3 regions of the Aurantimonas sp. A2-1-M11 genome follow, and region 2 is predicted to be linked to each of the others. Evidence: predicted binding sites of a transcription regulator. Region 2 holds the regulator's gene; each other region holds the start of a gene.
The links. The regulator PhoB, encoded in region 2, activates phosphate uptake and scavenging genes when phosphate is short. The targets are predictions, from matches to a motif close to TGTCATNNANCTGTCAT.
Positions count from the first base shown of each region.

Region 1: a site for PhoB is predicted at 7,606-7,622, ahead of VQ042_RS06360 (UDP-2,3-diacylglucosamine diphosphatase). Genes of this name have one in related genera too.
Region 3: a site for PhoB is predicted at 1,466-1,482, ahead of ugpB (sn-glycerol-3-phosphate ABC transporter substrate-binding protein UgpB). Genes of this name have one in related genera too.

Region 1 is NZ_JAZHLI010000009.1:66,884-77,017, forward strand. It holds gene VQ042_RS06335 (MlaD family protein) at 1-2,423, opposite strand, end outside; gene VQ042_RS06340 (ABC transporter ATP-binding protein) at 2,423-3,274, opposite strand; gene VQ042_RS06345 (ABC transporter permease) at 3,255-4,445, opposite strand; gene dgcA (N-acetyl-D-Glu racemase DgcA) at 4,641-5,621, shown strand; gene VQ042_RS06355 (glycosyltransferase family 4 protein) at 5,678-6,706, opposite strand; gene VQ042_RS06360 (UDP-2,3-diacylglucosamine diphosphatase) at 6,708-7,541, opposite strand; gene VQ042_RS06365 (NADP-dependent malic enzyme) at 7,754-10,060, shown strand; gene gltX (glutamate--tRNA ligase) at 10,106-10,134, opposite strand, start outside.
Region 2 is NZ_JAZHLI010000011.1:51,790-61,923, forward strand. It holds gene VQ042_RS07395 (aspartate aminotransferase family protein) at 1-1,128, opposite strand, end outside; gene VQ042_RS07400 (GcrA family cell cycle regulator) at 1,579-2,139, shown strand; gene phoB (phosphate regulon transcriptional regulator PhoB) at 2,238-2,981, opposite strand; gene phoU (phosphate signaling complex protein PhoU) at 2,983-3,720, opposite strand; gene pstB (phosphate ABC transporter ATP-binding protein PstB) at 3,740-4,549, opposite strand; gene pstA (phosphate ABC transporter permease PstA) at 4,572-5,861, opposite strand; gene pstC (phosphate ABC transporter permease subunit PstC) at 5,854-7,236, opposite strand; gene VQ042_RS07430 (substrate-binding domain-containing protein) at 7,309-8,343, opposite strand; gene VQ042_RS07435 (ATP-binding protein) at 8,493-9,803, opposite strand; gene VQ042_RS07440 (hypothetical protein) at 9,936-10,134, opposite strand, start outside.
Region 3 is NZ_JAZHLI010000004.1:79,151-89,284, forward strand. It holds gene ugpB (sn-glycerol-3-phosphate ABC transporter substrate-binding protein UgpB) at 61-1,368, opposite strand; gene VQ042_RS02950 (iron-containing alcohol dehydrogenase) at 1,718-2,851, shown strand; gene VQ042_RS02955 (DEAD/DEAH box helicase) at 2,939-4,693, opposite strand; gene VQ042_RS02960 (cold-shock protein) at 5,012-5,224, shown strand; gene VQ042_RS02965 (metallophosphoesterase family protein) at 5,440-5,958, shown strand; gene VQ042_RS02970 (ATP-binding protein) at 6,005-7,258, opposite strand; gene VQ042_RS02975 (response regulator transcription factor) at 7,255-7,998, opposite strand; gene VQ042_RS02980 (hypothetical protein) at 8,214-9,167, shown strand; gene VQ042_RS02985 (tartrate dehydrogenase) at 9,234-10,134, opposite strand, start outside.

The DNA.
Region 1 (10,134 bases), on a different contig from region 2:
ACCGCGCGGTTGGCGTTGTTGATCAGCCCGCGCACCTCGCGCAGCCCCTCGCCGGAGAAGCGCTGGAGATTGGCCGAGATCGGCGCGACCTGCGCCTCGATAGAGTCGGCCGCACCGCGCACCGAGCGCAGCGCCCGGGCGAGATCGACGCCAAGGCCCGTGCCGTCGCCGGCGCCGGCCAGGACCTCGTTGACCGAGGTCACGGCGCTGTCGATGCGGCCCGAGGCGGCGGCGAGCTGCTCGCTCGTCGTCTTGGCATTGGTGATGATGGCGTCGATGTCCTCACGCCGGGCGCCGACATCGGTGGCGACCTTGGCGATGGAATCGGCGGCAGCCGCGACATTGCCGGTGGCGGCCGACACGTTCTCGACCGCCTGGTTCACCTTGCCCGGATCGATGCTGGCCAGCAGCGTGTCGATCTGGGTGCGCGTCTCGGTGAAGCCGGTCAGCGTGGTGTCGAGGGTCTGCACCGTGCGGTCCACGCCGTCGATGATCGACTGGATCTGCTCGGTCTTGCCGCCGACCGCCGCGGTCACGCGCTGGACGTCGCCGATCGCCTGGTTGACAGTTCCCGAATCGATCCCGCCAATGAGCTCGTTGGCCGAGGCCGCCGCCTCGTTGATGCGGGTGCTCGCCTGACTGACATTTTCGGTGATCGGACCAAGGCCGGCCAGGAGGCTGTCGATGTCCTCGCTGCGCTCGGCGATGGTGGTGGTGATCCGATTGACGTTCTGCGCGGCGTTTGACGCGCCGGAAATCGCCGAATTGATCGCCTCCTTCTGAGCACCGATCGTCTCGGCCAGCGAGGACACGGTTTGTGCCGCCGAGGAGACGACATCGATCGTCGAGGAAATCTGCGCCGGGTCGATCGCCGCGACCACCGTGTTGGCCGATGCCGCCACCTCGTTGATGCGGGCGGTTGCCTGGGTCACGTTGTCCGTGATCGGACCGAGACCTGTCAGGAGACTGTCGATCTCACCGCTGCGCTGGGCGACGGTGGTGGTGATCCGGTTGACGTTCTGTGCCGCGTTCGCCGCGCCGGAAATCGCCGAGTTGATCGCCTCCTTCTGGGCGCCGATCGTCTCGGCCAGCGACGACACGGTCTGTGCCGCCGAGGAGACGACATCGATCGTCGAGGAGATCTGCGCCGGGTCGATCGCCGTGACCACCGTGCTGGCCGATGCCGCCACCTCGTTGATACGGGCGGTCGCCGCGGTCACATTGTCGGTGATCGGACCGAGACCTGCCAGAAGCTGGTCGATGTCCCCGCTGCGCTCGGCGATGGTCGTGGTGATCCGGTCGACGTTCTGCGCGGCATTGGAGGCGCCAGAGATCGCCGAATTGATCGCCTCCTCCTGGGCGCCGATCGTCTCGGCCAGCGACGACACGTTTGCCGCCGCCGAGGAAATGCCCTCGATCGTCGTGGAAATCTGAGCCGGGTCGATCGCCGCAACCACCTCATTGGCCGATTGCAGCGTCGCGTCGAGCCGTTCGGCGACGCCAGTCGCAGTCTCGGCCAATGGTCCGAGATTGCTGACGAAGCTGTCGATGCCGGCGGTGTTGCGGCGGATCACGTTACCCACCTCGCCGACACTGTCGGCCGCGGTCTGCACCGAGGCGAAGATGCTGTCGAGATTGTCCGACTGGGCGCGCAGCGTGTCGGACACCGCCGCGACATTGCCGACCACCGTGCTGACGGCCGCCGGATCGACGGCGTCGAGGATGTTGCGCGCCTTGGTGATCGCCGCCGGCAGTTCCTGTGCCACCAGATTCGCCGATGTCGACAACTCACTGAGACTGGCCAGGAAATTGTCGATGTCGCTGGAGTTTTCGGCAAGGCTGGCGGTGAACACCTCGATGTTGCGTGAGGTCTGGGCGACGTTGTCGGCGGTCGTTTCCACCGATGGACCGACGGTGCCGACGAGGCTCTCGAACTGGCCGAGGATGCTGTTGGCGCGGTCGGCGATGTCGCGGGCCGTCGCGAGGATGTCGGTGACGTCGGACGGATTCGCCCTGATGACCGGTACGGTGCCCTGCTCGGCGGCCAGGTTCAGAATATCGGTTTCTTCGGCCTGACCGCCCTTCAGTTCCACGAATGCAGCGCCGGTGAGACCCTGGAAACCGATATTGGCCTGGGTCGATTCCTTGATCGGCAGGTCGGGATCGACTTCGGTCGTCGCGATCACCACCTCGGGATTGTTCCCATCGAGCCGTAGCGACCTCACGCTGCCGACCGGCAGGCCGTTGAACAGCACCTGGCTCCCCTGCTGCAGGCCGGTGACCGAGCCCTCGATGCGCACCAGCAGCGGCACCCGCTCGCTGCCGCTGGTGGCAAAGATCGCCCAGTAGACGAAGCCGAAGCACAGGGCGATGACCAGCATCGTGAAGAGCCCCACCCGGACGTAATTGGCTTTGGTTTCCATCAGGCAGCTCCCACGGGGGCATTGGCAGGTTGGGTGGGCTGGACGACCGTGCGGGCGCGCTTGCCGCGAAAATACGCGTGCACCCAGGGATGGTCGAACTCCAGCATCATCGACAGCGGTCCCTCGACCAGCACCTTGCGGTCGCCCAGCACGGCGATCCGGTCGCAGGCCTGGAACAGGCTGTCCAGGTCGTGGGTCACCATGTAGACGGTCAGACCCAGCGTATCGCGCAGCGTCATGATCAGCTGGTCGAAATCTGCCGCGCCGATCGGGTCGAGGCCGGAGGTCGGCTCGTCGAGAAAGACGATGTCGGGATCGAGCGCCAGGGCGCGGGCGAGCGCCGCGCGCTTGATCATGCCGCCCGACAGTTCGGACGGAAACTTGTCGGCGGCGTCCGGCGCCAGACCGACCAGGTCGATCTTGAGCCGGGCCAGTTCTTCCATCAGACCGGGCGACAGATCCAGATATTCGCGCATCGGTACCTGGATGTTCTCCAGCACCGTCAGCGACGAGAACAGCGCCCCGTGCTGGAACAGGACGCCCCAGCGGCGCTCCACGGCCAGTCGCTCGACATCGTCGGCCCGCTCGTAGTCGGTGCCCAGGATCTCGATCGTGCCCGCCTGCTTCGGGTTGAGCCCCAGAATGGTGCGCAAAAGGACCGACTTGCCGGAGCCCGACGGCCCGACGAAGCCGAGGATCTCGCCGCGACGCACGTCGAGGTCGAGATTGTCCAGGATGGTCTTCTCGCCGAAGCGCACGGTCACGCCGGTGGCGCGGATGACGATGTCGTCGTCATCCGCGTTTGCCGTGCGGCCATTGGGGGCGAGGCTGTCAGAGTCCGATGGAGGCATAGAAAATCGCGAACAGGCCATCCATGAGGATGACGAGGAAAATGGATTTGACGACGGATGCGGTCACGCGCAAGCCGAGGCTTTCGGCACTGCCGCCGACCTTCATGCCCTCTGCCGACGCGATCAGGCCGATCATCACCGCCATGAACGGCGCCTTGATGACACCGGAGAACACGGTGAACATGTCGACCGAGTACTGGACCCCTTGCCCGAAGCTGGAGAAGCTGATGCCCGAATAGATGTTCAGCGTCAGCATCGCACCGAGCAGGCCGGCGAGATTGGCGATGAAGGCGAGCAGCGGCAGCACGATCACCAGCGCGACGAGCCGCGGAAAGACCAGGACGCCGATCGGGTTGAGGCCGATGACGTGCAGAGCGTCGATCTCCTCGCGCATCTTCATCGAGCCGATCTCGGCGGTGATGGCGCTGCCGGAGCGTCCGGCGATCATGATCGCCGTCAGGAGCACGCCGATCTCACGCAGCACTAGGATCGCGGCGAGATTGACGGCATATAGTTCGCCGCCGAAGCGGCGGAGCTGGAACGCGCCCTGCTGGGCGATGATGGCGCCGATGAGAAAGCTCATCAGGAAGATGATCGGCACGGCGCGCACGCCCATCTGCTCGACCTGCGCGAAGATCGCGGCGGGGCGGAGCTGCGTCTGCCCGGTCAGGCGCTGGAAGCCGCCAACCACCGCGCCGCCGATGATGTTGAGCGCCACGGCAAGCTCGTCCTTCACGGCCACCGAACCGCGCCCCGTGGCGGCCACCATCTCGACGATCCGGTTCTTGTGCTGCTTTTCGGGCTGCGGCTTTTCCCGGTCGAGGGCCTTGCGGACGACGTCGAAGAGCGGCTGGTCGCGATCGCTGACGGCCTCGAGCCGCACCTCGCGGTCCTTCGCCTTCAGGTCGCGGACGAGCTTTTCCAGAAGCAGCGCGCCGGCCGTGTCGATCCGCGCGACATCGGCGCAATCGACGATGATCAGGCGACCGAGATCGGCCGCGCCGGCCTCTGCGACCGTCGATTCGACGGAGCCGACGGTCCGCGCCAGCCAGTCGCCCGATGCACGCAGCACGAGTCCGCCATCACGCTTCTCGCCTTCGAGCGCAGGCGCTACCGTGGAACGGCGGCCTCCGGCCGGACCGGACGATGGGGCTGCTGGGCCTTCAAGCATCGAAATGCGACTTCACTCCCTTGGACGACCTGCTCGAAGAGCATGTCATCGCGTGCCGCGGACGACGTACGCTTGACGCACGGGCGATTCCCGGCGACGCAGAACGGGGGCCTATCCCGCACCACCATTAGGCGTCCAGTCACGTCTTGTCATGGAATGACCGCCACTGCAGCGGCCGTTAAGGATGTTTTCACCATGCCGCGTCGTCTTTCAGTCACAGTCGAGCATTTCCCGCTCGCTCAGGAGTTCCGCATCGCGCGCGGCGCCAAGACCGAAGCGGTCGTCGTGACCGCGCAGATCGGCGACGAATACGGCGAGGGCCGGGGTGAATGCGTGCCCTATTCGCGCTACGGCGAGAGCATCGACAGTGTTCGCGCACAGATCGAGGACGTTCGCGCGGCGATCGAATCGGGCGCCTCTCGCGAACGGATCGCTACGCTGCTGCCGGCGGGCGCGGCGCGCAATGCGATCGACTGCGCCCTGTGGGACCTGGAAGCCAAGAAGAACGGCCGCAGCGTTGCCAGCATCATCTGCAACAGCCCACCACATCCGGTGGAGACCGCCTACACGATCGGCCTCGGCGATGCCGATTCCATGGCAGCTGCCGCGCGGGTCGCCAACCGCTCGCTCCTGAAGGTCAAGGTCGGCACGTCCGACGATGTCGGCCGCATCCGGGCCGTCCATGCCGCCTCGCCGCATTCGAAGCTGATCCTCGACGCGAACGAGGGCTGGAACGCGGACAATATCCGCGAGCACATGCTGGCTGCGGCCTCCGCCGGCGCCGTCCTGGTCGAGCAGCCGCTGCCGGCCGGCGACGACGCCATTCTGGCCGACATCCCGCACCCGGTACCGGTCTGCGCCGATGAATCGGTGCACACGGCGGACGATCTGGACAAGCTGGTCGGGCTTTATGACTTCGTCAACGTCAAGCTCGACAAGACCGGCGGCCTGACGGAGGGCCTGCGGCTCGTCGAAAGGGCCCACACCATGGGCTTCGGCGTGATGATCGGCTGCATGGTTGGCACTTCGCTGGCCATGGCGCCAGCCGTCCTGCTGGCGCAGGTCGCCGAATTCGTCGATCTCGACGGCCCCCTGCTTCTGGCGAAGGATCGCGATGGCGGCCTTGTCTATACGGATGCCACGGTCTCGCCGCCGACGCCCCGGCTCTGGGGCTAGGCTCGCGATAGGGGTACCTGCCCCGAGCCGAAGCCAGGTCTGAGATGCAGCGGTCGTCAGCCGGCGAGCTGGAACTCCGGCTGCATCTGCGTGCCCTCGGCCGCCGACAGGAAGATGTCGGCGCAGGTTTCCCAACTGTAGGCCATGGAACGCTCCAGCGCGTCCTGCCGGTCGAGCGTCAGCGCGGCCAGGCAGGCCTCGCGCAGATCACCGGAGATGCAGCCGGCTCTGGTCCCGCCAACGACGTCGAGCGGCCCCGGCTCGGGATAGGCTGCGACCGGGACGCCGCAAGCCAGGGCCTCGATGAGCACGATGCCGAAGGTGTCGGTCAGCGAGGGAAACACGAAGACATCGGCCGCGGCGTAATAGCGTGACAGCGCCTCGCCCGTCTGGGCGCCGGCGAAATGCACCTGCGGATAGCGCCGGCGCAGTTCCACCAAAGACGGCCCGTCGCCGACGACGACCTTCGAGCCCGGCAGGTCGAGATCGAGGAACGCCGCGATGTTCTTCTCGGGCGCGACGCGCGACACGGTCAGGAAAACCGGCCCCGGCAGGCCCAAATCGACCTTCTGCTGTGGCCGGAACAGGCTGCGGTCGACGCCACGGGTCCAGGTGACGAGCTTGTCGAAGCCGAGCCCCACCAGGGTCTGGCGCATGGATTCGGTCGGCACCAGGCAGGCCGTGGCCGGCGCGTGGAACCGGCGCAGCAGCGCGTAGGTGAGGTTTTCCGGAATCGGCGCGCGCCGGCTGAGATATTCGGGAAACCGGGTGTGGAAGCTGGTGGTGAACGGCCGGCCCGCGCGCAGGGCCGCACGGCGCGCCGCAAAACCCACCGGCCCCTCCGTCGCGATATGGATCGCGTCGGGCTGATACTCGCGGATGGTGCGCCCCAGGCTGTCGGCCGAGGCCAGTGCGAGGCGGATCTGGGGATAGGTCGGGCACGCGACGGTACGAAAATCGCTCGGGCCGACAATGCGCACGTCCCTGTCCCGGCTACGCAGCTGATCGGCCAGGCTCGACAGCGTGCGCACGACGCCGTTGACCTGCGGCTCCCAGGCGTCGGTGGCGATGAGGATGCGGCTCATGTCAGGCCGCCTCGACGCGCGCGGCGTTCCGTTCGACCGGTTCCGGCTCGGCTACTGCATCAGGCACCGCAGCGCGCTGTCCTGCCAGGTGCGCCCAGCGGATGAGCTCGAACGAGCCGTCATGGCGCTCGGCCACCGCCGTGCAGCTTTCGACCCAGTCGCCGGTATTCACATATTCCACGCCGTTGTGGCGGGTCATCTGGGCGTGATGGATATGGCCGCAGATGACGCCCTCGCAGTCGTGCCGGGCAGCCTCGTCGGCGAGCGCCGTCTCGAAGGCGCCGATGAAGTTCACCGCGTTCTTCACCTTCAGCTTGGCCCATTGCGAGATCGACCAGTAGGGAAAGCCGAGCCGGCGGCGGACATAGTTGAAGACGACGTTGATCGAGATCGCCGTGTCGTAGGCCCAGTCGCCGAGATAGGCCAGAAGCCGGGCATTGCGCACCACGACGTCGAATTCGTCGCCATGCATGACGAGGAAGCGGCGACCGTCGGCGGTGGTGTGGATGTCGGTCCGCTTGACCTCGACGCCGCCGAAATGATGGCCCAGGAAGTCGCGCAGGAATTCGTCGTGATTGCCGGGAATGTAGATGATCCGGGCACCCTTGCGCGCCTTGCGCAGGAGCTTCTGGACGACGTCGTTGTGGGCCTGCGGCCAGTGCCAGGCGCGCTTCAGCCGCCAACCGTCGATGATGTCGCCGACGAGATAGATCGTCTCCGCATCGTGCAGGCGCAGGAAATCGACCAGCATCTCGGCCTGGGCGGCCTTGGATCCCAGATGCACGTCGGACAGGAACAATGTCCGGAAGTGCCGAGCGGTCGTCAGCGTATGCATCGTCGCCATCCCGTGCTTTGCCCCGGATAAACCCTTTGCGTTACTCGGGAATTGCCTGATTCTGATTGCAGTCGTGTGACGCTTCGTCAGTCGGGCCGTGGCGGTGGACGACGCAGGCGGTCCGGTTGCCAGCCCGGACCGATGCGTTAGAAGAGGCGCGACGCGTTGCTGCCGCCCTCCTTCGGTCGCGACGCCGGCACGGAGGAGCGAGAATGTCCGGACAGGAAACCGCCAAGGATCGGCCGAGCATGGGCGATCTGGACGAACAGGCGCTCTTCTACCATCGCTATCCGAAGCCCGGAAAACTGGCCATCCAGGCCACCAAGCCGTTGGGTAACCAGCGCGATCTGGCGCTGGCCTATTCGCCCGGCGTCGCCGCGCCGTGCCTGGCCATCGAGGCCGATCCGTCGCTGGCCGCGGTCTATACGAGCCGGGCCAATCTCGTCGGCGTGGTCTCCAACGGCACCGCCGTCCTCGGCCTCGGCGATATCGGTCCCCTCGCCTCCAAGCCGGTGATGGAAGGCAAGGCGGTCCTCTTCAAGAAATTCGCCGACATCGACGTCTTCGACATTGAGATCGACGCCCACGAGATCGACCATATCTGCGACGTCGTCGCCGCGATGGAGCCGACCTTCGGCGGCATCAACCTGGAAGACATCAAGGCGCCGGAATGCTTCGAGGTTGAGGCACGCCTGCGCGAGCGCATGGCGATCCCGGTCTTCCACGACGACCAGCACGGCACCGCGATCATCGTCGCGGCGGCGATCCGCAACGGCCTGATGCTGGCCGGCAAGACGCTGGAGAACGCCAGGATCGTCACCTCCGGCGCCGGCGCCGCCGCGATCGCCTGCCTCAACCTGCTGGTCGAGCTCGGCGCCAGGCGCGAGAACATCACCTGCACCGACATCGAGGGCGTCGTCTACGAGGGGCGCGAGAAGCGCATGGATCGCTGGATGGCGGTCTATGCCAAGCGGACCGACAAGCGGACGCTGGCGGAGGTGATCGACGGGGCCGACGTGTTCCTCGGGCTTTCGGCGGGCGGCGTGCTGAAGCCCGAGCTTCTGGAGAAGATGGCCGACAAGCCGATGATCATGGCGCTGGCCAATCCCAAGCCCGAGATCATGCCGGACCTGGCCAAGCAGGTCCGTCCCGACGCCATGATCTGCACCGGTCGCTCGGATTTCCCGAACCAGGTCAACAACGTCCTGTGCTTCCCCTACATCTTCCGCGGCGCGCTGGATTGCGGCGCGACCGGCATCACCGAGGGCATGAAGACCGCGGCCGTCGACGCCATCGCGGCGCTGGCGCGCGAAGAGGTATCCGAGGTCGCCGCCAAGGCGTACGGGGCCGAGACGCCGGTCTTCGGGCCGGACTATTTGATTCCCGCACCATTCGACCCGCGCCTGATTCTCAAGATCGCGCCGGCCGTCGCCCGCGCCGCCGTGGCCGATGGAGTCGCCACGCGCCCGATCGAGGACATGCCGGCCTATCTCGACCGGCTGAACCGCTTCGTCTTCCGCTCCGGCCTGATAATGAAGCCGATCTTCCGCATCGCGACGGATTCCGGCAAGCGTGTGATCTTTTCCGACGGCGAGGACGAGCGGGTGCTGCGCGCAGCGCAGGTTCTCCTGGAAGAGAAGATCTGCGCGCCCATCCTCATCGGCCGTCCCAGCGTCATCGCCGCGCGGCTGGAGCGCTACGGGCTGAGAATCCGGCCGAACGACGATTTCGAGGTGATCAATCCCGAGGACGACCCGCGCTACCGCGACTATGTCGACCACTATTTCTCGAAGGTCGGGCGCAAGGGCGTCAATCCGGACACCGCCCGCACGATCGTGCGTACCAACACCACGGTGATCGGCGCCGTCGCCGTGTCCCGCGGCGAGGCCGACGCCCTCGTCTGCGGGCTGGAGGGGCGGTTCCCACACCACGTGCGCGACATCAGCCAGGTGGTCGGGGTGCGCGACGGGGCCCACAAATTCGCCGCCATGAGCCTGCTGATCTCTCAGGAGGACACCAAGTTCTTCCTCGATACCTACGTCCAGCGCGATCCGTCGGCCGAGGATCTGGTCGAGATGACCCTTCTGGCGGCTACCGAGATGCGCCGCTTCGGCATCGAGCCGAAGATCGCCCTCGTCTCGCACTCCAATTTCGGCTCCGACGACACGCCAGCGACCCGCAAGATGCGCGACGCCGTGAAGATGCTGAAGACACGCGCGCCAGAGCTCGAAATCGACGGCGAGATGCACGGCGATTCGGCCCTGAACAGCGTCATCCGCGAGCGCACGATGCCGCAGTCGATGCTGAAGGGCGAAGCCAATCTCCTCGTCTTCCCGAACATCGACGCCGCCAACATCACGCTGAATGTGGTGAAGGAGATGACCGGCGCCCTGCATGTCGGGCCGATCCTCCTGGGCGTCTCGTCGCCGGCCCACGTGATGACGCCATCGGTGACCTCGCGCGGGGTCGTCAACATGGCCGCGATCGCCACCGCCCAGGCAGTGCAGCTCAGCGACTGATCACGGGCATCCGGCGCCGGTACGCCGTGCCGGACTCGGGCGCAATCAGCCGAGGCGGGCCACCGCGCGCTGCC
Region 2 (10,134 bases):
GACGTTGAGCGGCGGCAGCAGGCGCACGACATTGTCGCCCGCCGGCACCGCCAGAAGTCCGTTCTCGCGCATCTGCGCGACGAGCTCGACATTCGGCACCTTGGCCTTGAGCCCGATCAGCAGCCCCTCGCCGCGCACCGCCTCGATCACGTCGGGATAGCGGTCGGACAGTGACGCCAGCGACTGCTTCATCTGCAGCGACATGTCCCGCACATGGTCCAGGAACCCCTCCTCCAGCACCACGTCGAGCACCGCGTTGCCGACGGCCATCGCCAGCGGGCTGCCGCCATAGGTCGTGCCGTGCGAGCCCGGTGTCATGCCGCTGGCCGCCGCTTCCGTCGCCAGGCACACGCCGAGCGGAAAGCCGCCGCCGATGCCCTTGGCCGAGGCGAGGATGTCGGGCGCGGCGCCCGAATGCTGGTAGGCGAAGAACTTGCCGGTGCGCCCGACGCCGGTCTGTACCTCGTCGTAGATCAACAGGATGCCCAGCGTGTCGCAGAGTTCGCGCAGGCCCGTCAGGCACATCGGCGGGACGCTGCGGATGCCGCCCTCGCCCTGGATCGGCTCGATCAGGATCGCCGCGACCTCCGGACCCGCCGCCGCTTCGCGCAGCGCGTCATGGTCGCCGAAGGGCAGCTGGTCGAAGCCGTCGACCTTCGGGCCGTAGCCCTCGAGATATTTCTTCTGGCCGCCGGCCGCGATCGTGGCCAGCGTACGCCCGTGAAACGCCCCCTCGAAGGTGAGGATGCGATAGCGCTCGGGCGCGCCGTTCACGTAATGATAGCGCCGCGCCGTCTTGATGGCGCATTCCACCGCCTCGGCACCGGAATTGGCGAAGAAGGCGCGGTCGGCGAAAGTCGCCGCCGTCAGCCGCTCGGCCATCCGCCGCTGGTCCGGGATCTCGTAGAGATTGGAGACGTGCCACAGCTTCTCGGCCTGCGCCTTCAGCGTCTCGACCAGATGCGGATGGGCATGGCCCAGGCAGTTCACTGCGATGCCGCCGCCAAAGTCCATGTAGCGTCGGCCGTCGCGCGTCTCCAGCCAGACGCCGCTGCCGCGCTCGAAGGCGAGGTCGGCGCGCGCATAGGTCTCGAAGAGCGGCGAGGAATGGTCCGTCGTGTCAGCCATGGCCTTTGACTTTGCTGGATCGTGGATGTCCGATCCGGTTGTGGTTGCGAAAACCGGTTCGCAGGGCGAACCGCTGGGGCGGGATGCTTGAAACACCAAAGCCTGCCGATGGGGCAGGCTTTCGGGTGTTTTCCGAGGTTTCGGAACCTTCGCTATACCATGGGGAGCCGACGCAGTGTCAATCGAACCGCATTTTCGCCCCGCTTGTGGTCCATACGCTCGCGTGACGTCACCGGCGGCCACAAAGGCTGGGGAAAACACTCAAACGATTCCCCTGCGTCCCGGGCGAGCCTTGTCAGCGAGTCCGCGGCTGGGCTATCTTGGCGTCAACATACTAGATTTCGTGCGGCGGACCTAGTTCCTCAATATATCTTGTGCGTTCTGGCGCGGTCAGCCGTCGCGCTCGTGGAGGGATTCCAGCCGCAGCGACCATGCCGAAAGGAGCTTGCCATGGGCTGGACTGACGAACGCGTGGAGCTGTTGAAGCAGCTCTGGACCGAAGGCCTGAGTGCCAGCCAGATCGCCGATCGCCTCGGCGGCGTCAGCCGCAATGCCGTGATCGGCAAGGTGCACCGCCTGAAACTCGAATCGCGGGCCCGCCAGCCCAATGTGGCGCAGCCGGTGGCGGTCGAACGCCCTGCCCCGCGCCGTGCCGCCGAGGTCGAGACCGTCGAGATGGTCGTGCCCGCACGCCTCGTCGCCGCCTCCGCGCAGGCCCCCGGCCGCGCCATGCCCCGCACCATGGGCGCCACCGCGCTCAAGATGGAGCCGGAGGAAGAGCTGGAGGTGGTCGCCGAGCCGCACACGCGCGAAAGCGCCGAAGTGGTGCCGATCGCCCGCAAGCTCAGCCTCGTTGAACTCAGCGAGACCACCTGCAAATGGCCGGTCGGCGACCCGATGAAGCCGGACTTCCATTTCTGCGGCAACAGCGCGCGCGATTCCTCGCCCTATTGCGCCTATCACGCCAAGCTCGCCTTCCAGCCCTTCTCGGATCGTCGCCGCTCGCGCTGACGCCTCCCTTTCGGTCGAAACGACAGACACCCCGCGAGGCCAGGCCGCGCGGGGTGTCTTCTATGCCGTGATGTCTGCCGGGTGCGGGCGGCCCGGTGTCAGGCGCCCGCACCGACCCGCGTGCGCGCCGGCGCCGCGACGGGCTTGGATGCGCTGAACTGTTCGTCGAGGGCGTAGCCGGCGCCACGCACGGTGCGGATCGGGTCCCGCTGCCGGCCGCGATTGATCGCCTTGCGCAGGCGCCCGACATGCACGTCCACGGTGCGCTCGTCGACATAGATGTCCCGGCCCCAGACGCCGTCCAGCAGCTGCTCGCGGGAGAACACCCGGCCCGGCGACTGCATGAAGAATTCCATCAGCTTGAACTCCGTCGGCCCGAGCTTGATCTCGCGGCCGCCGCGCCTCACCCGGTGCGTCTCGCGGTCGAGGTCGATGTCGCCGGCGACGAGCTGGCTGGAAATCTTCTCCGGCTTGGACCGGCGCAGCATCGCCCGAACCCGGGCGATCAGCTCCGGCGTCGAGAACGGCTTGACGACGTAGTCGTCGGCGCCGACCGAAAGCCCGCGCACCCGCTCGCTCTCCTCGCCGCGCGCCGTCAGCATGAGGATCGGCAGGCGCTCGGTCTCCTCGCGCTGGCGCAGGCGGCGGCACAGCTCGACACCCGACAGCCCCGGCAGCATCCAGTCGAGGATCAGCAGGTCCGGGACTTCTTCCTTCAGCCGGATGTCGGCCTCGTCGCCCCGGTCGATGACGTCGACGACATAGCCCTCGGCCTCGAGATTGTACCGCAGGAGGATCCCGAGGGCCTCCTCGTCCTCGACGACGACGATCCGTGCGCTCATCTCAGACCTCGCGATCCTGGGCGTTCAGCACGGGCTGCGTCATCGTCGCCGTTTTGTCGCCCTTCGGACGTTCGTCCGCGATCTGCTGGCCGGTCTCGATGTAGTAGATCGTCTCGGCGATGTTGGTGGCGTGGTCGCCGATCCGCTCGATGTTCTTGGCGCTGAACAGAAGGTGCGTGCAGGAGGTGATGTTGCGTGGATCCTCCATCATGTAGGTCAGCAGCTCACGGAAGATCGACGTGTACATGGCGTCGATCTGCTCGTCATTGTCGCGCACCGCCAGCGCCCGTTCGGAGTCGCGCTCGCCATAGGCGTCGAGCACTTCCTTCAGCTGTTCGAGCGCCAGTTCCGACATGTGCTCGATGCCGCGCACCAGCTGGACCGGCTGGGCATGGTCGTGCACCGCGATCACCCGCTTGGCGATGTTCTTGGCCAGGTCGCCGATCCGCTCCAGATCGTTGGAGATGCGGATCGCGCCGACGATCTCGCGCAGGTCTACGGACATGGGCTGGCGCTTGGCGATCGTCAGGATCGCCCGCTCGTCGAGCGTGCGCTGCGCCTCGTCCAGCAGCACGTCGTCTGCGACCACCGACTGGGCAAGGCCCCAGTCGCTGCGCATCAGCGCGGCGACGGATTGCTCGACCATCCGCTCGGCCATGCCCCCCATCTCGGAGATCCGGCGGACGATCAGCTTCAGCTCGTCCTCGTAGGACGTGACGATGTGTTCGGACATGACCATGGCCGCTTCCTCCTGTCGATCAGCCGTAGCGGCCGGTGATGTAATCCTGGGTGCGCTTGTCGTCGGGGTTGGAGAACATCTTCTCCGTCGGCCCGACTTCCACGAGATTGCCCAGATGGAACATCGCGGTGCGCTGCGAGACGCGCGCGGCCTGCTGCATCGAATGGGTGACGATGACGATGGTGTAGTTCTGCTTGAGCTCGTCGATCAGTTCCTCGACCTTGGCGGTCGCGATCGGATCGAGCGCCGAACAGGGCTCGTCCATCAGGATCACCTCGGGCGACACCGCGATGGCACGGGCAATGCACAGGCGCTGCTGCTGTCCGCCCGACAGGCCGGTGCCGGCCTCGTCCAGGCGATCCTTCACTTCCTCGTACAGGCCGGCCTTCCGAAGGCTGGTGGCGACGATGTCCTGAAGCTCCGACTTGTTGCGGGCCAGACCATGGATCCGCGGGCCGTAGGCGACATTGTCGAAGATCGATTTCGGGAAGGGATTGGGCTTCTGGAAGACCATGCCGACCCGCGCCCGCAGTTCCACCACGTCGAGGTCGGGCGAATAGATGTCACCGCCGTCGAGCGTGATCTTGCCGGTCATGCTGGCCGACGCGATGGCGTCGTTCATCCGGTTCAGGCAGCGCAGGAAGGTCGACTTGCCGCAGCCGGACGGGCCGATCAGCGCAGTCACTTCGCGTTCCAGCACCTCGAGGTCGACATCGAACAGCGCCTGCTTGGTGCCGTAGTGGACCGACACCTTCTCGGCCTGCATCTTGGTCGCACTTTTTGGCTGCACGGCAGGACCTCTGTTGAGCGACGACTGAAGGTTTTCCATCATGGTGGTGTCCCGTTGCATTCTACCAGCGCCTTTCGAAGCGACGACGCAAGATGATCGCAGTGATGTTCATGAGCGAAAGAAAGATGAGAAGCACGCAGATCGCGGCACTTGTGCGTGCGACGAAGCCGCGCTCCGGGCTGTCGAACCAGATGAAGATCTGGGTCGGGAGCGCCGTGGAGGCTTCCATGAAGCTGTCCGGCGCGGCGACGATGAAGGCGTTCATGCCAATCAGCAGCAACGGAGCCGTCTCGCCCAGCGCCTGCGCCAGGCCGATGATGACGCCGGTCATGATGCCGGGGGCCGCCAGCGGCAGGACATGGTGGCCGATCACCTGCATGTCCGACGCGCCGACGCCGCGGGCGGCCTCGCGAATGGACGGTGGCACCGCCTTGAGGGCGCTGCGCGTGGTGATGATGATCGTCGGCAGGGTCATCAGCGCCAGCACCAGGCCGCCGACCAGCGGCACCGATCGCGGCATGCCGAAGAAGCCGATGAACAGGGCCAGGCCGAGAAGGCCGAACACCACCGAGGGTACGGCGGCGAGATTGTTGACGTTGATCTCGATGAAGTCGGTGAACTTGTTCTTGCTGGCATATTCCTCGAGGTACACCGCCGCCCCGACGCCCAGCGGCACGCTGACCAGAAGACAGATGAGCAGCAGGTAGAACGAGCCGACAATGGCGCCGCGCAGGCCCGCGATCTCGGGGAAGCGGCTGTCTGCCGAGGTGAACAGGTCCCAGGCGAAGGTCGAGCGGATGCGATCCTCGGCCTGCAGCGTCTGGAACCGGGAAATCGCCTCGTCGTTCAGCGGCCGCCGGTTCTCCGGCTGGGCCGTGGTGATCACACCCTCATAGAGCTGTTCGTAGGAATCAGTGACCGGCACCCACAGCGACAGCGTCTCGCCCGGCTGCAGCGTGCCGGCTTCCAGCGTGTCGCGGATGATGTATTGCGCCCCGTTGCTCAGGATCGAGGTGACCGCGCGCTGATCCGCGCGCTCCTGGGCCTCGGGAAACAGCTTGAGGATGGATTCGTCGGCCAGCGGTCCGGGCCGGACGTTGACCCCTTCGGCAGCCTCCGGCGGCACGGTGACGTCGATCCGCACCTGCGTCTGCGTCCAGGCCGGCAGCGACGTCATGATCACCGAGCCGACCAGCACGGCCAGCATCGACAGGGCGAAGATGATCGCCGCAAGACCGTAGATCCGCAGCCGCGTCTGCTTGCGCCGACGGGTCTTCAGGCTGTTGCGGATCGCCGTCCGGACATCGTTCTCGGGCAGCGTGGCGATACCGTCCAGGGTGGTGTCAGTCATATTGTTCCCGATACTTTCTGACGATCCCGAGAGCCAGGAGGTTGAGCGCCAGGGTGGCGATGAACAGGCTGAGGCCGAGGCCGAAGGCAGCCAGCGTCTTCGGATTGTCGAAGGCGGTGTCGCCGATCAGCAGCGTGACGATCTGCACGGTGACGGTGGTGACGCCCTCGAGGGGGTTGGCAGTGAGATTGGCGGTCAGACCCGCCGCCATCACCACGATCATGGTCTCGCCGATGGCGCGGCTGGTGGCCAGCAGGATGCCGCCGACGATACCGGGGAGCGCCGCCGGCAGGATGACCTTGGTCACCGTCTCGTTGCGGTTGGCGCCCAGCCCCAGCGAGCCATCGCGCAGCGACGTGGGCACCGCGTTGATGGCGTCGTCGGCCAGCGAGGAGATGAACGGGATGAGCATGACGCCCATCACCAGCCCCGGCACGATCGCCGCGGTGGGAGACACCGGGACACCGATCGAGGCGCCGAACTCGCGGATCGCCGGAGACACGATCAGCACGGCGAAGAAGCCGTAGACCAGCGTCGGGATGCCGGCGAGCACCTCGATCAGCGGCTTGACCGCGCTGCGCACCGGCTGGGAGGCGAACTCCGCCATGTAGATCGCGGCAAACAGGCCGACCGGCGTCGCCACGGCCATGGCGATCAGCGCGATCATCAGCGTGCCGGCGAAGACGGGGATTGCACCGAATGCGCCAGACGAGGCGACCTGGTCGGGCCGGATGGCGATCTGCGTGTCCCAGCGCGTGCCGAACAGGAACTCCGTCACCGGCACCAGCGAGAAGAAGCGGAACCCCTCGAAGACCAGCGACACGAGGATCCCGACGGTCGCCAGGATCGAGACGGTCGCACAGACGATGAGAATGCCGCGAATGACCCGCTCGGTCTTCTCACGCGCCCGGAAGCGCAGCGAAATGCGGGGCAGGATCAGGAGCACGGCCAGAATGCAGACCGCCACGACCGCGACGGGCAGCAGCCAGCTGGACAGTTGCTGGGCGGCGACCAGCGTCTGGGCACCTTCGAGAATGTAGGGCTCTGGCGTGCCGAAGGTCGTTCCGCTCGCGGCCTGCTGCACCTGGCTGACCAGAAGGCTTAGCTGGGCGGGCGTGGCGGCGTCGCGGATCAGGTCCGGCAGGGCCGAGATGACGACGGAACGCAGGACCACCGGCGCCAGCATCAGCCAGCCGACGATGAGGACCAGGCTCGGGACGAGGACGCTGAGGGCGACCAGGTAGCCGTGATATTTCGGCAGGGAGTGCAGCTTGCCTTCCTCGCCCCTCGGAATGGTCTTGGCACGTCGCGCAGCGTAGCCGAAAGCCAGGAAGGCGAAGACGACGGGAATGAGAAAGACGTAGGAAAGTGGCAAGGCGCTGATCCCCTGAAGATGTCTGCCGGCCAAAATGGCCGGCAGACGGGTCGTTCTATGAAGACGTCAGCTTCAGGACGGGTTTTCCATCGCCTTGCCGGCGGTGGCGTTTTCCTGGACCTTCGCCAGTTCCTCGGCCGACAGCGGGACGAGGCCGCGCTCCTCGAGGTAGCCACCGGTGGCCAGTGCTTCGCTGCTGACGTACTCGGCAACGAAATCCTGGAGGCCCGGAATGGCTTCGCGATGGTCGTTCTTGATGTAGATGAACAGCGGGCGCGACACGCCGTACTCACCGGACGCAACCGTCTCTTCCGAAGGCACGACGCCGTCGATCGAGGCAGCCTTCAGCGTGTCCTGGTTCTCGAAGAGGAACGAGTAGCCGAAGATGCCGAGGGCATTGTCATCGGACGTCAGGCGCTGGACGATCAGGTTGTCGTTCTCGCCGGCTTCGACGAACGGGCCGTCGGTGCGCATGCGCTGGCAGACTTCTTCCTTGCGCTCTTCCTCGAGAGCCTCGATGGCCGGGAAGGCTTCGCAGCCCTCTTCCATCACCAGCTCGACCCAGGCGTCACGGGTGCCGGACGTCGGGGGCGGACCGTAGACGAGGATCGGCTGGTCGGGCAGCGAGGAATCGATCTCGCTCCAGTTCATGTAGGGGTTCGGCACGATCTCGCCGTCGACCTCGACCTCGCCGGCCAGGGCCTGGAAGAGCTGCGCCTTGGTGACCTGGACGTCGGCGCCCGAGCGGGCCATCGCGAGCGACAGGGCGTCATTGCCGAGGAGAACTTCGGTCACGTTGGTGACGCCGTTCTTCTTGCAGAGCTCCCACTCGGATTCGGTCATGGCGCGCGAAGCGCCGGTGATGTCGGGCGTCTGTGCGCCGATGCCGCCGCAGAAGATCTGCATGCCGCCGCCGGTTCCGGTCGACTCGAGAACGGGGGCGGTCATGCCCGACTCGTTCGCGAACTGCTCGACGACTGCCTGCGTGTACGGGAACACCGTCGAGGAACCGACGATCTGGATCTGGTCGCGGCTCTGGGCGCCGGCATGACCGACGAGAGAAAGGGCCGTGCCGAGCGCGAGGCCGGCGATGAGCGTGTTCTTCACGGGTGAGTCTCCTTGTGGAGTTTCATTGTCGAACCGAGCTTTTCGTTGCCACCCTGCTTGGCGGCTGCGGTTCGAGGACACCTCTAACGGCGCTGGAAGAACCCTATATGACACGCAGATTGCATCTTTATGACAGTGCAAGCGGCTGTTTATGATGAAGAATTTCCGGTGACCCCGGATTCGCCCCGTGGCAGGGGCAGGCGTGCGGTGAAGACCGAGCCCACGCCGATGGTGGACTCGACCAGGAGTCGGCCGCGATGGCGCAGCAGAATGTTGCGGCTGATCGACAGGCCGAGCCCCGTCCCGCGCTTGGCCCGAGAGCGGCCGGGATCGACCCGGTAGAAGCGTTCGGTGAGCCGCGGCACATGCTCGGCCGCGATGCCCGGCCCGAAGTCGCGCACGGCGGCGTCGACATAGGTTTCGCCGCGCTCGACCGTGCGCGTCAGCGACATCTCCACCCGCGTGCCGCTCTCGCCGTATTTGCAGGCATTCTCGACGAGGTTGGAGAATACCTGCATCAGCTCGTCCTCGTCGCCGGCGATCACCACCGGCTCCTCCGGCACGTCCAGGGCGAGTTCCAGGCCAAGCTGTTCGGCCATCGGCTCCAGCTGGGTCTCCACCTTGCGCAGGACGGCCGTCAGGTCGACCATGGTCGAGACCGGCACGTGGCGCTTCATCTCGACCCGTGACAGCGACAACAGGTCGTCGATCAGCCGCGACATGCGGGTCGCCTGTTCGCGCATGATGCCGAGAAACTTCTCGCGCGCCACTGCGTCGTCCCTGGCCGGGCCCAGCAGCGTCTCGATGAAGCCCGACAGCGAGGCCAGCGGCGTGCGCAGTTCGTGGCTGGCATTGGCGACGAAGTCGGTGCGCATGCGCTCGATGCGCAATTCGGCGGTCCGGTCGCTGAACAGGATCAGGTAGAAATGCGGCCGCTCGCCCTGATAGGGCGGGATCGGCAGGATCTCGACCTGCCAGACCCGCTCAACGGGACGGCGCTCCTCGATCGTCACCCGGCCGGGCTGGGCGTCGCGCAGCACCGTCTCGACGGCCGCCAGCAACTCGGGCGAGCGGAATCGCAGCGACAGCGCGTCGCCGAGCGCCATGTTGCCGAAGCCGATCAGCGAGGCGGGGTTGCGGTAGCGCAGCAGCATCTGGCGGTCGATGATGAAGGCCGGCTGCTGCAGCGCCTCGGCGACGGACTTCACCCCCCGCCCCGGCCAGACCAGCTCCGGGCGGTCGGCGGCAGAGGCGCCCCGCCCCCGCCGGTCGGCCCGCGGCGGCAGGTAGAACACCGCCATGGCGAGAAGAAACACCGCGAGGCAGCCGAGCGCCGCTTCGGGCACGGCCAGCGCCAGCGTCCCCAGGCCGATGGCCAGGACGAACGCCACCGGCCGCGCGCGCACGGTGCGGGCCCGCGCCACCACGGGTTCCTCCTCCGATCCCTCCGGGACGGTCATGAAGGCACCTGTGCGGCGGCGGCGAATCGGCGGCTGGAGCGGAACGACATCCGCACCTCGTAGCGCCGGTTTGTCGCCGTCACATGACGGTTGACGATGTCTGGTGCTCTCGCCGGCCGGGGAGCTCCGGCGCTAGTCGATCTGCTGGACACGAAAGCCGTAGACATTCAGATCGTTGGGGCCGGCGCCGATCTGCGGATCGATCGCCAGCCGGGCAGCGCCCGTGGCCGCCGCCGGCACCTCCATGTCGAAGACGAAGGTCTGCTCCGCCGCATCCACCTGGAAGCGCTGGCGCCCGCACACCGTCTCGCCGCCGAACAGGCAGCTCACG
Region 3 (10,134 bases), on a different contig from region 2:
ACGGGAAGGAAACGCCGGGCGACCTGGCCGCCCGGCGTCGATGGATGATGGCGCGGGCGCTTACTGCGCTTCGGCGATCGCCTCGTTGCCGAGCTCGACAGCCTTGTCGAGGGCGGTCTGGGCGTCCTGCTGGCCCGACAGCATCAGCTCGAACTGCTCGTTCTGGATGTCGCGCAGCTGCGGCAGGTTCGGCAGGCGCACGCCCTTGGAGTTCTCGGTCGGCTGCTTGCCCATCATCTGCGTGATCGGCGTCTCGCGGCCGGGGTTCTCCTGGTAGAAGCCCGATTCCTTGGTCGCGTCATAGGCGGCGGCGGTCACCGGCAGGTAGCCCGAGACCTGGTGCAGGCGCGACTGGATCTCGGTCTGGGACAGGAAGTTGAAGAACTCCCCGATGCCCTTGTACTCCTCGTCCGACTTGCCGCCGAAGACCCAGAGGCTGGCGCCGCCCGGGATGGTGTTCTGCGGGGCGCCTTCGGCATTGGCGTCGTAGGGAAGCTGGCCGATGCCGTAGTTCAGGCCGGACTTGACGATGTCGCCGAGACCGCCGGAGGATTCCGTCAGGATTCCGCATTCGCCCGACAGGAAGAGCTGCTTGGCTTCCGAGGTGCGGCCGCCGTAGCGGAACACGCCGTCCTTGGCGAGATCGGCGATGGCCTGGAAGTGCTCGACATAGAGCGGTGCGTTGATCTTCAGCTCGACGTCGGTGCCGGCCAGGCCGTTCTCGTTCGTGCCGTAGGGCACGTTGTTCCAGGCCGCGAAGTTCTCCAGGTGGATCCAGGTCAGCCAGGTCGAGGTGTAGCCGCACTCGGCCGCGCCCGATTCCTTGATCGTGCGGGCGGCCTCGAAGACTTCCTGCCAGGTCTGCGGCGGGCTGTCGACGTCGAGGCCGGCCTTCTCGAAGACGTCCTTGTTGTAATAGAGGATCGGCGAGGACGAATTGTACGGGAAGGACAGCATCGTGCCATCCGGCTTGGAATAATAGGCAACGATGCCGGGCAGGTAGTTCGCCTTGTCGAAGCTGTAGCCTGCGGCTTCCAGCACCTCGGCGACGGGCATGACGGCGCCCTCGGCGCCCATCATCACGCCGGTGCCGACGTCGAACACCTGGATGATCGCGGGCGGCTGCTGGGCGCGGAAGGCGGCGATGCCGGCATTCAGCGTCTCCGGATAGGTGCCCTTGAAGACCGGGGTGATCTTGTACTCGTCTTGGCTCTCGTTGAATTCCTTGGCGAGCGTGTCGACGACTTCGTTGTTGGCGCCGGTCATGGCGTGCCACCACTGCAGCTCGGTCACGGCGAAGGCCTGACTGGCGCCGGCGATCAGCGCGCCCATGGCGACGGCGGCGCCCAGAATTTTGCGGTTCATCATGTGTTCCTCACCCTTGATGCGACTCTCGGGCCCTGTTGCCGAGCTCGTTGCAAGCCGCTTGTCTAGGAGTGCTTCAAAACCGCTCCATGACACAAGCATGAAGCTTCGATGACGGTGGAAAATCTGTCGAAAGGCCCGTGAATTCTTGATTCCGGCGCACAGGGTGCGTCTTCGGCGAGGCATTGCGGCCCGAAATCATCCCTGGCTCGCGGAGGTCGATGAGCGACGCGGGCGAGGATCGCCTGTCGGCATTTTCAAAGCCGTTCGCAAGGGTTATGGATCCCTCGCGGCGCGGCCGGGTCCTGAGGAGCGAAGGCCAGCGCTGCGACACGCCATTGGGGAGCCACGCATGGCCTTGATCACTTATCTGACGAAGATCCAGTTCGAGGTTGGCGCCGCCGCGCTTCTGGCCACCGAACTCCACGAGCTCGGCCTCGGCACCCCGATGATCGTTGCCGACAAGGGCATCGTCGCCGCCGGTCTGGTCGAGCGGGTGCTCGCGGCCGCCGGCCTGCCGGCCGATACCGTGGTCTTCGACGGCACCCCCGAGAACCCGACGGAGGCGGCGGTCCACGCCGCGCTGGCGCTCTATCGCGAACATGGCTGCGACAGCCTGGTGGCGATCGGCGGCGGCTCGCCCATCGATCTGGCCAAGGCCGTGTCGCTGCTGGCGACCCATCCAGGACCGCTGGAGCAATATGCGGCGATCCTCGGCGGCATTCCGCGCATCACCGCCGACAAGCCGCCGCTGGTCGCCATGCCGACGACGGCGGGGACCGGCAGCGAGGTCGGGCGTGCGGCGCTGGTCACGCTGGAGGACGGGCGCAAGCTCGGCTTCATCTCTCCCCACATGATCCCCAGCGTGGCGATCTGCGATCCAGAATTGACCTTGGGCCTGCCGCCGGCGCTGACTGCCGCCACCGGCATGGACGCCGTTACCCATTGCATCGAGACCTACCTGTCGCCGCGCTACAATCCGCCGGCCGAGGCGATCGCGCTGGACGGGCTTGCCCGCGCCATGCGGTGGATCCGCCGCGCCGTCGAACGCGGCGACGACATCACCGCGCGCAGCGAGATGATGATGGCGGCGCTGCAGGGGGGCATGACCTTCCAGAAGGGGCTCGGGGCGGTCCACTCGCTGTCGCATCCGCTGGGCGGGCTGAAGAGCGTGCGCCTGCATCACGGCACGATCAATGCCATCCTCCTGCCGGCGGTGCTGCGCTACAACGCACCGTCTGCCGAAGCGAAGTACCAGGCCCTCGCCGGTGCGATGGGTCTGGAGCCGGGCGCCGACCTCGCCGCGGCGATCACCGCGCTGAACCGCGATCTCGGCCTGCCGACGACGCTGTCGGAGATGCAGGTGCCGCGCGAAAGCTTTGCGGCCGTGGCCGAGGGCGCAGAGAAGGACCATTCGACGGCCACCAATCCGCGGCCGGCGGTCGCTGCCGATTTCCTGCGACTGCTCGAGGAAGCCTGGGCCTGAGGCGAACGTCGGCCGGCTCCGGTCAGGGGCGGGGTATCAGATCCGAGGCCGGGCGACAGCCGCCCGGCCTCGGTGTCGTTCGGGGTGTCAGGCGTTCGGCTTGGGCCTGGGGCGGCGCGGCTTGGCGCTGCCCGGGCCGGTGCCGCCCTTGCGGTTGAACGGCTTCTTGCCGCCCGGCTTGCCGAAGCCGCCCTTGCGGTCGAAGTCGCCGCCCCCCGGCGCCGCCGTGGTGGAGATGGTGATGTCGTCGCCGTCGCTGACTTCGGCGGCATCGGCAAAGCGCCTGGCGACGCTCTCGGAAATCTCGAACTTTGTCTCCCGGTCGAAGATCTTGATCATCCCGATCTCCTGCCGGGTGATCTTGCCGCGCCGGCACAGCAGCGGCAGGATCCATTTCGGATCGGCATTGTTGCGCCGGCCGACATCCATGTGGAACCAGACCATCGGACCGCTGGCCTGCTCGCGCTCCTTGCGGGCGCCACGATCCTTGCCCTCGGAAAAGTCCTTCCCGGCCTTCGGATCGGGGCCATAGCCCGGATCGAAGACGTCCTCGGGGGCGGGCAGGCGCGAGCGATAGAGCCGCGCGAGCGCCGCTGCCACGTTTTCCGGCGTGTGCTGTTCGAGCAGGGTGCGGGCAGCCGCCAGATCTTCCTCGCTCGATTCCTGCGACAGGATCGGGTCGGTCAGCAGCCGGTTCTCGTCCAGCTTGCGGATCGCGTCGGCCGAGGGCGTGCCGCCCCATTCCGCCCGGATCCGGGCTTCGGCCAGAAGCCGCTCGGCCTTGCGCCGGCGCGAGATCGGCACCAGCAGCACCGAGATGCCTTTGCGCCCGGCCCGGCCGGTGCGGCCACTGCGGTGTTGCAGGGTTTCGGCGTCGCTCGGCAGGTCGGCGTGGATGACGAGGGCGAGGCCCGGCAGGTCGATGCCGCGCGCCGCCACGTCGGTGGCCACGCACACGCGCGCGCGCCCGTCGCGCAGGGCCTGCATGGCCTGGTTGCGCTCGGCCTGGCCGAGTTCGCCCGACAGGGTCACTGCCGAGAAGCCGCGTTCCAGAAGGCTCGAGGACAGGTGCCGCACCGCTTCGCGGGTGTTGCAGAACACGATAGCGCTCGGCGCGTCGTTGAAGCGCAGCACGTTGACGACCGCATGTTCGAGCTCGTTCGGCGCGATGCGGATCGCCTTGTATTCGATGTCGGCATGGGCGGCGCTGCTGCGCGTCGCCTCGATGCGCAGGGCGTCGCGCTGGTAGCGCTTGGCCATGGTCGAGATGATCTTCGGCAGCGTGGCCGAAAACAGCAAGGTACGCCGCTCGCGCGGCGTGGCTTCCAGGAGGAACTCCAGATCCTCGCGGAAGCCGAGATTGAGCATCTCGTCGGCCTCGTCGAGGACCAGCGCCTTCAGGGCCCCGATCTGCAGCGCGCCGCGCTCCAGATGGTCACGCAGCCGGCCCGGCGTGCCGACGACGATGTGCGCGCCCTGCGCCAGCTTGCGCTTTTCGGCGCGCGGATCCATGCCGCCGACGCAGGTCACGATTTCGGCGCCGGTATTGGCGTAGAGCCAGGACAGTTCGGTCGTCACCTGCATCGCCAGTTCGCGCGTCGGCGCGACGATCAGCGCCATCGGTGCGCCGGCGGCGCCGAAGCGCTCGGCCTCGCCGAGCAGCGTCGGGGCGATGGCAAGCCCGTACGCGATGGTCTTGCCCGAACCCGTCTGGGCCGAGACGAGGAGGTCGCGACCCGCCGCCTGCGGCTCCAGGACGGCATCCTGCACCGGGGTCGGGTCGACGTAACCGCGCTCTGCGAGCGCGTGAGCGAGTGGCGTGCTCGTTGTACGGAACGGCATCTGGTAATCCTTGGGTATCGGCAGTGGCGGCGGCAACGAGCATGCGCGCGAGTGGCTGCATTTCCGCCCAGCCGCGCTTCCTATTGCACAGGCCGGGCCACGGCTCAACCGAGACGGCACCGGTGACGCCTCGTGCGGTGTCGGCGAACCGGCGTTTGCTCCGGCTTTTCCCGCCGGATCGCTCACTCGCTGCAGCCTGCCGCAGCGGAATCTCGCCCTGAGGCGCGTCCCGCCGCTTGCATCGCGAGCCATTGCCCACCATTCTGTCTCGGCGCGCGGGCGGTATGCCCGGCGCCGACTGGAAAAACAGGTAGTAAAATGGCTCAGACTGGTACGGTGAAGTTCTTCAACATGGACAAGGGCTTCGGCTTCATTAGTCCGGATGCGGGCGGAAGCGATGTGTTCGTGCACATCTCGTCCGTCGAGCGCTCCGGAATGACGTCCCTCACGGAGAATCAGAAGGTTTCCTTCGACACGGAGCCCGATCCGCGCGGCAAGGGACCCAAGGCGGTCAACATCCAGCCGGCATAATTCGGCCTGCGGGGCGGCAACGTCCGCTGCCGAACGGCCCGCCGCGAGGCGGTGCCCCGGCACGCCCCGAGGCGCCCCCTGATCGTCCTGCCCGCAGACGGGCCTGATCGCCGCATCGGCCAGCCCGACGCGATCGCCCGGTTGCCCGCCGCGGGTAGCTGATACATGACCGTGCCGGACCTTCGCATGGCCCGGCACGGCAAAGAGTCCGATCGATGTTCTTCACGGCCGACACGCACTTCAACGATCCGCGGGTCCTGCGGATCGACAGGCGTCCCTTTGCCAACCTTGCCGACCATGATGCGGCACTGATCGATCGCTGGAACGATATCGTGGGACCGGACGACATCGTCTGGCATCTCGGCGATTTCGCGCGCGGCGATGCCGCCGCCAAAGCCGCTCTTCTGGCTCGCCTCAACGGCCGCAAGCAGCTCGTCACCGGCAACAACGATAATCTCGACACGCTCGAAGCGCCCGGCTGGGAAACGGTCCAGGCCTATCGCGAACTCACCATCGACGATCACCGCGTGGTGCTGTGCCATTACGCCTTCCGGACCTGGAACGGCATGGGCAAGGGCGCGATCGACCTGCACGGCCACTCCCACGGGCGGCTGAAGCCGATGACCCGGCAGTTCGACGTCGGCGTCGATGCCTGGGATTACCGGCCCGTCACGCTCGACGACATGCTGGCGTCGCGGCCGCGCCGCGGCAAGGCGGTCGAACTCACACCCTGACGGGGCGTGCGTCCGCCGGCACGCACAGACGGATTGCTACTCCTTATCACACCGCCAGCGGCAGGCGGATGGTCTGGTCGAACCCACCGCCGGCCCGGTTGGCGACGCTGATCGAGCCGCCGGTCTGGTCGACGATCTCCTTGGCGATGGCCATGCCCAGCCCGGCGCCCGGCTTGAACTGGCGGCGGCCGAGATCGACCCGGAAGAACGGTTCGAAGGCCCGCCCGATGAGATGCTCGGGAATCCCCGGCCCGTCGTCGGCGAGGCTGACGACAGCCTCGTCGCCGTCGCGGGCGAGCGCCACGCGGGCGCCGCCGCCATGCATCGCGGCATTGTCGACGAGGTTGCGCAGGGCGCGCTTGACCGCCAGCGGCCGGGCCCGGATCGACAGCGGCGGTCCGTCGAGGACGGGCGGCTCCACCGGCCGGCCGATCTCGCGCAATTCGCCGATGATCTCGCCGAGCAGGCGGTCGAGCCGCACCGGCTCCAGCGCGCCGTCGTCCACCTCCTCGCGCACTAGCCGGATGGCGCTGTCGGCGATGCGGTCGAGCTCGGCCAGGTCCTTCAGCCAGACCTCCCGGTCCTCCTCGGGCAGGAACTCGGCGCGCAGCCGCATCCGCGTCATCGGGGTGCGCAGGTCATGGCCCGCCGCCGCCACCAGGCGCATCCGGCTTTCGACCGCCTCGCGTACCTGCGCGGTCAGGCGGTTGAGCGCGGCAGCCGTGGCGCGCACCTCGGCCGGCCCGTCCTCCGGCACATGGGCGGGCAGGCCGTCCCGTCCGACGGATGAGACCGCCTCGTCCAGAATTCGCAAGGGGCGGGTCATCTTCGTCGCGGCGAAGAGCGAGACGGTGGCGGCGCCGACGACGATCAGCGCCATGCAGAAGACGAAGACGGGCCAGTTGCGTGGCGGAAAGCCCGGATAGGGCAGATAGGCCCAGCGGCCGGGCGCAAATTCCAGCGCCATCTGCCGGGTACGCGCTTGCGGATCGCCGACGATCCGCACCGGAATTGCCAGGCCCTTTTCTGCCAGCGCCTCGGCGATGCCGCGCGCGTCGCGCACCCGCCTGTCGTCCTCCTGGACCGGTTCCGGCCCGACGGCCACCGCGAGCCGCTCGGCGGCCGAGGGATCCTCGGCCAGCACCGTGGCGACGATCCGCACCTCCTCGGCGAAGGTCTCGCGAAAGCTGTCGCGGTCCGGGCGCTCGAGCATCACGATCGAGACGAGGGCGGCGATCGCCACGACGCCGACGATGGCGAGGATCAGGAGCAGCGCCAGCCGCGAGCGAAGCGATCTCATGGCCGCTCCTCCCCCGGGACGGCCTCGCGCCGTTCCACCCGGGCGGCAAACTGGTAGCCGCCGTTGCGCACGGTCTTGAACAGGCGGAACACCCCGCCATCGTTGAACTTGCGGCGCAGCCGGCTCATCGTCACGTCGACCGAGCGGTCGAAGGGGTCGGCCATGCGGCCATGCAGGAGGTCCATCAGGATGTCGCGGGACAGCACCCGGCCGGGCCGCTCGAGGAAGATCATCAGGAGATCGAACTCGGCACCGGTCAGGACCAGATCTTCGCCCTCCGGACTGGTGGCGAGACGCCGCTCCGGATCGACGCGGAATCCTTCGAAGACATAGGTGGCCGGCCCGTCGTCGCCCTGGGGCGTCTCGGTGCCGCCGCCGCGGCGCAGCACCGCGCGGATGCGCGCGGCGAGTTCGCGTGGATTGAACGGCTTGCCCAGATAGTCGTCGGCGCCGATCTCCAGCCCGATGATCCGGTCGACGTCCTCCTTCAGCGCGGTCAGGAGGATGATGGCGATCTCCGGCCGCCGGTCCTTCATCTCCCGGCAGATGTCGAGGCCCGAGCCGTCGGGCAGCATCACGTCGAGGACGACGAGGTCGATGCGGGCATCGGCGATCTTCTGCTCGCAGGCCCGGCGGCTGGCGGCGATCGAGCAGCGGAAGCCCTGGCTCTCCAGATATTTGCCGAGCAGGCGGCCGATCTCGGGGTCGTCGTCTACGACGAGGATGTGGGGCTGGCTCATTCAGGCTCTCGGCTGGCGGGTCTTGCCCCCATGTGACCCGCGCGGCACGGGGGATGCGAGGCGTTTCTTGTAACGGCGCGTTGCAGGAACCGCCGCCAGCAACATTGCGTAACAAGTTTCCGTGCTGTGGACACGCTTCGCAACATTCCGCCGCATCCTCGCAACATCGGCGCCCTAGCTTCGGTCTCGGCAGTCACCAAGGGAAGGAAATCTCCATGACCTCCAATCAGAACCCGTCGAACACCCGCGGCCCCCGTCGCCTGTTCCGCCTCGCCGGCGCGGCACTCCTCGCCAGCGCCGCGGCAACCACCGCATTCGCCCAGGCGACGCCTGCACCCGCCACGCCGACCACCGCCGCGGGATCCACCGCGTCGGAGAGCGCCGGCCAGCGCGGCGACAATCGGCGCGTGGCGGAGCATCGCCGCGAGCGCGGCGGCAAGCATCATCGTGCCGGCCGGGGTGGTCGCGGTGGCCCCCACGGCATGCACCGCATGTTCTCCCCGGCCAAGGTCGCCGGTGCGCTCGCGGCGATCGAGACCGGCATCGGCGTGCGGCCCGACCAGATGGAAAGCTGGCGCGCCTTCACCAGCGCCCTGGTGGACTTCGCCGACGCCTCGCAGCCGCCGCGCATGGGCCGCGGCCCCGATGGCATGCGGATGATGCCGAACGCCGACGCCGACCCGGCGGATGCGGCCGATGACGAGGTCGCCGAGGACCAGGCCACGGACGAGACGGACGGTTCCGACGACACGGAGACAATGTCCGAAGCGTCAGATACTTCGGAAGCCGATGACGCGGTGGCCGGTCAGGGCGGCGATTTCGGCGCCTTCCGGATGCTTGACCGCATGGCCGACCGCGCCATCGCGCGCGGCGATAAGGCCGAGACGCTGAAGAGCGCCCTGGCCGATCTGCAGACGACATTGACGCCGCAGCAGATCACCACGGCCCGCAGCCTCGTGCGTTCGATGATGCGCGACGCGCGCGCCGAGCACCGCATGAAGATGCGCGCTCGCGTCGGCGAGCGCGGCGGTCATCATGGTCGGATGGGTCGCGGCGGTGACCATGGCGAGATGCATCGCCGTCACCACGGCGGCGGCAAGCATGAAGGCGGCAATCGTCGTCATGAGCGCCACCATGGCGGCGGCGAGCAGCGCCCCGACCGCGGCTGACCACATCGCCTCTGCAGGACATCAGCATGGCCGGCCCCTCGGGGCCGGCCATGCTGATGCGCGCAATCAGCCGAGCGCGTCGGCGATCGCCTTGCCGCATCCCTCGGTGCCGAGCGGCCCGCCGAGATCGCCTGTGCGCAGCTTTTCTTCCGCCAGCACGGTCTCGATCGCCGCGACGATCGCCGCGCCGGCATCCTTGTGGCCGAGATGGTCGAGCATCATCGCGCCGGCCCAGATCTGGCCGACCGGATTGGCAATGCCCTTGCCGGCAATATCGGGTGCCGAGCCGTGCACCGGCTCGAACAGCGACGGGAAGTCGCCCTCGGGATTGATGTTGCCGGACGGCGCGATGCCGATGGTGCCGGTGCAGGCCGGGCCCAAGTCCGACAGGATGTCGCCGAACAGGTTGGAGGCGACGACGACGTCGAACCTGTCGGGATTCAGCACGAAATGCGCGGTCAGGATGTCGATATGGTACTTGTCCCAGGCGATATCGGGATAGGCCTTCGCCATTTTCTCCACCCGCTCGTCCCAATAGGGCATGCTGATCGAGATGCCGTTGGACTTGGTCGCCGAGGTCAGGTGCTTCTTCTCGCGAGTTTGGGCGAGCTCGAAGGCATAACGCAGGATGCGGTCGACGCCGGTCCGCGTCATCACCGTCTCCTGCAGCACGAATTCGCGGTCGGTGCCCTCGAACATCCGGCCTCCGACCGAGGAATACTCGCCCTCGGTGTTTTCGCGCACGACGAAGAAGTCGATGTCGCCGGGCTCGCGGCCGGCCAGCGGGCTTTTCACCCCGGGCATCAGCTTGACCGGGCGCAGATTGACGTACTGGTCGAATTCGCGGCGGAACTTCAGGAGCGAGCCCCACAGCGAGATGTGGTCGGGCACCGCCTCCGGCCAGCCGACGGCGCCGAAGAAGATCGCGTCATGGGATCCGATCTGGGCCTTCCAGTCGCCCGGCATC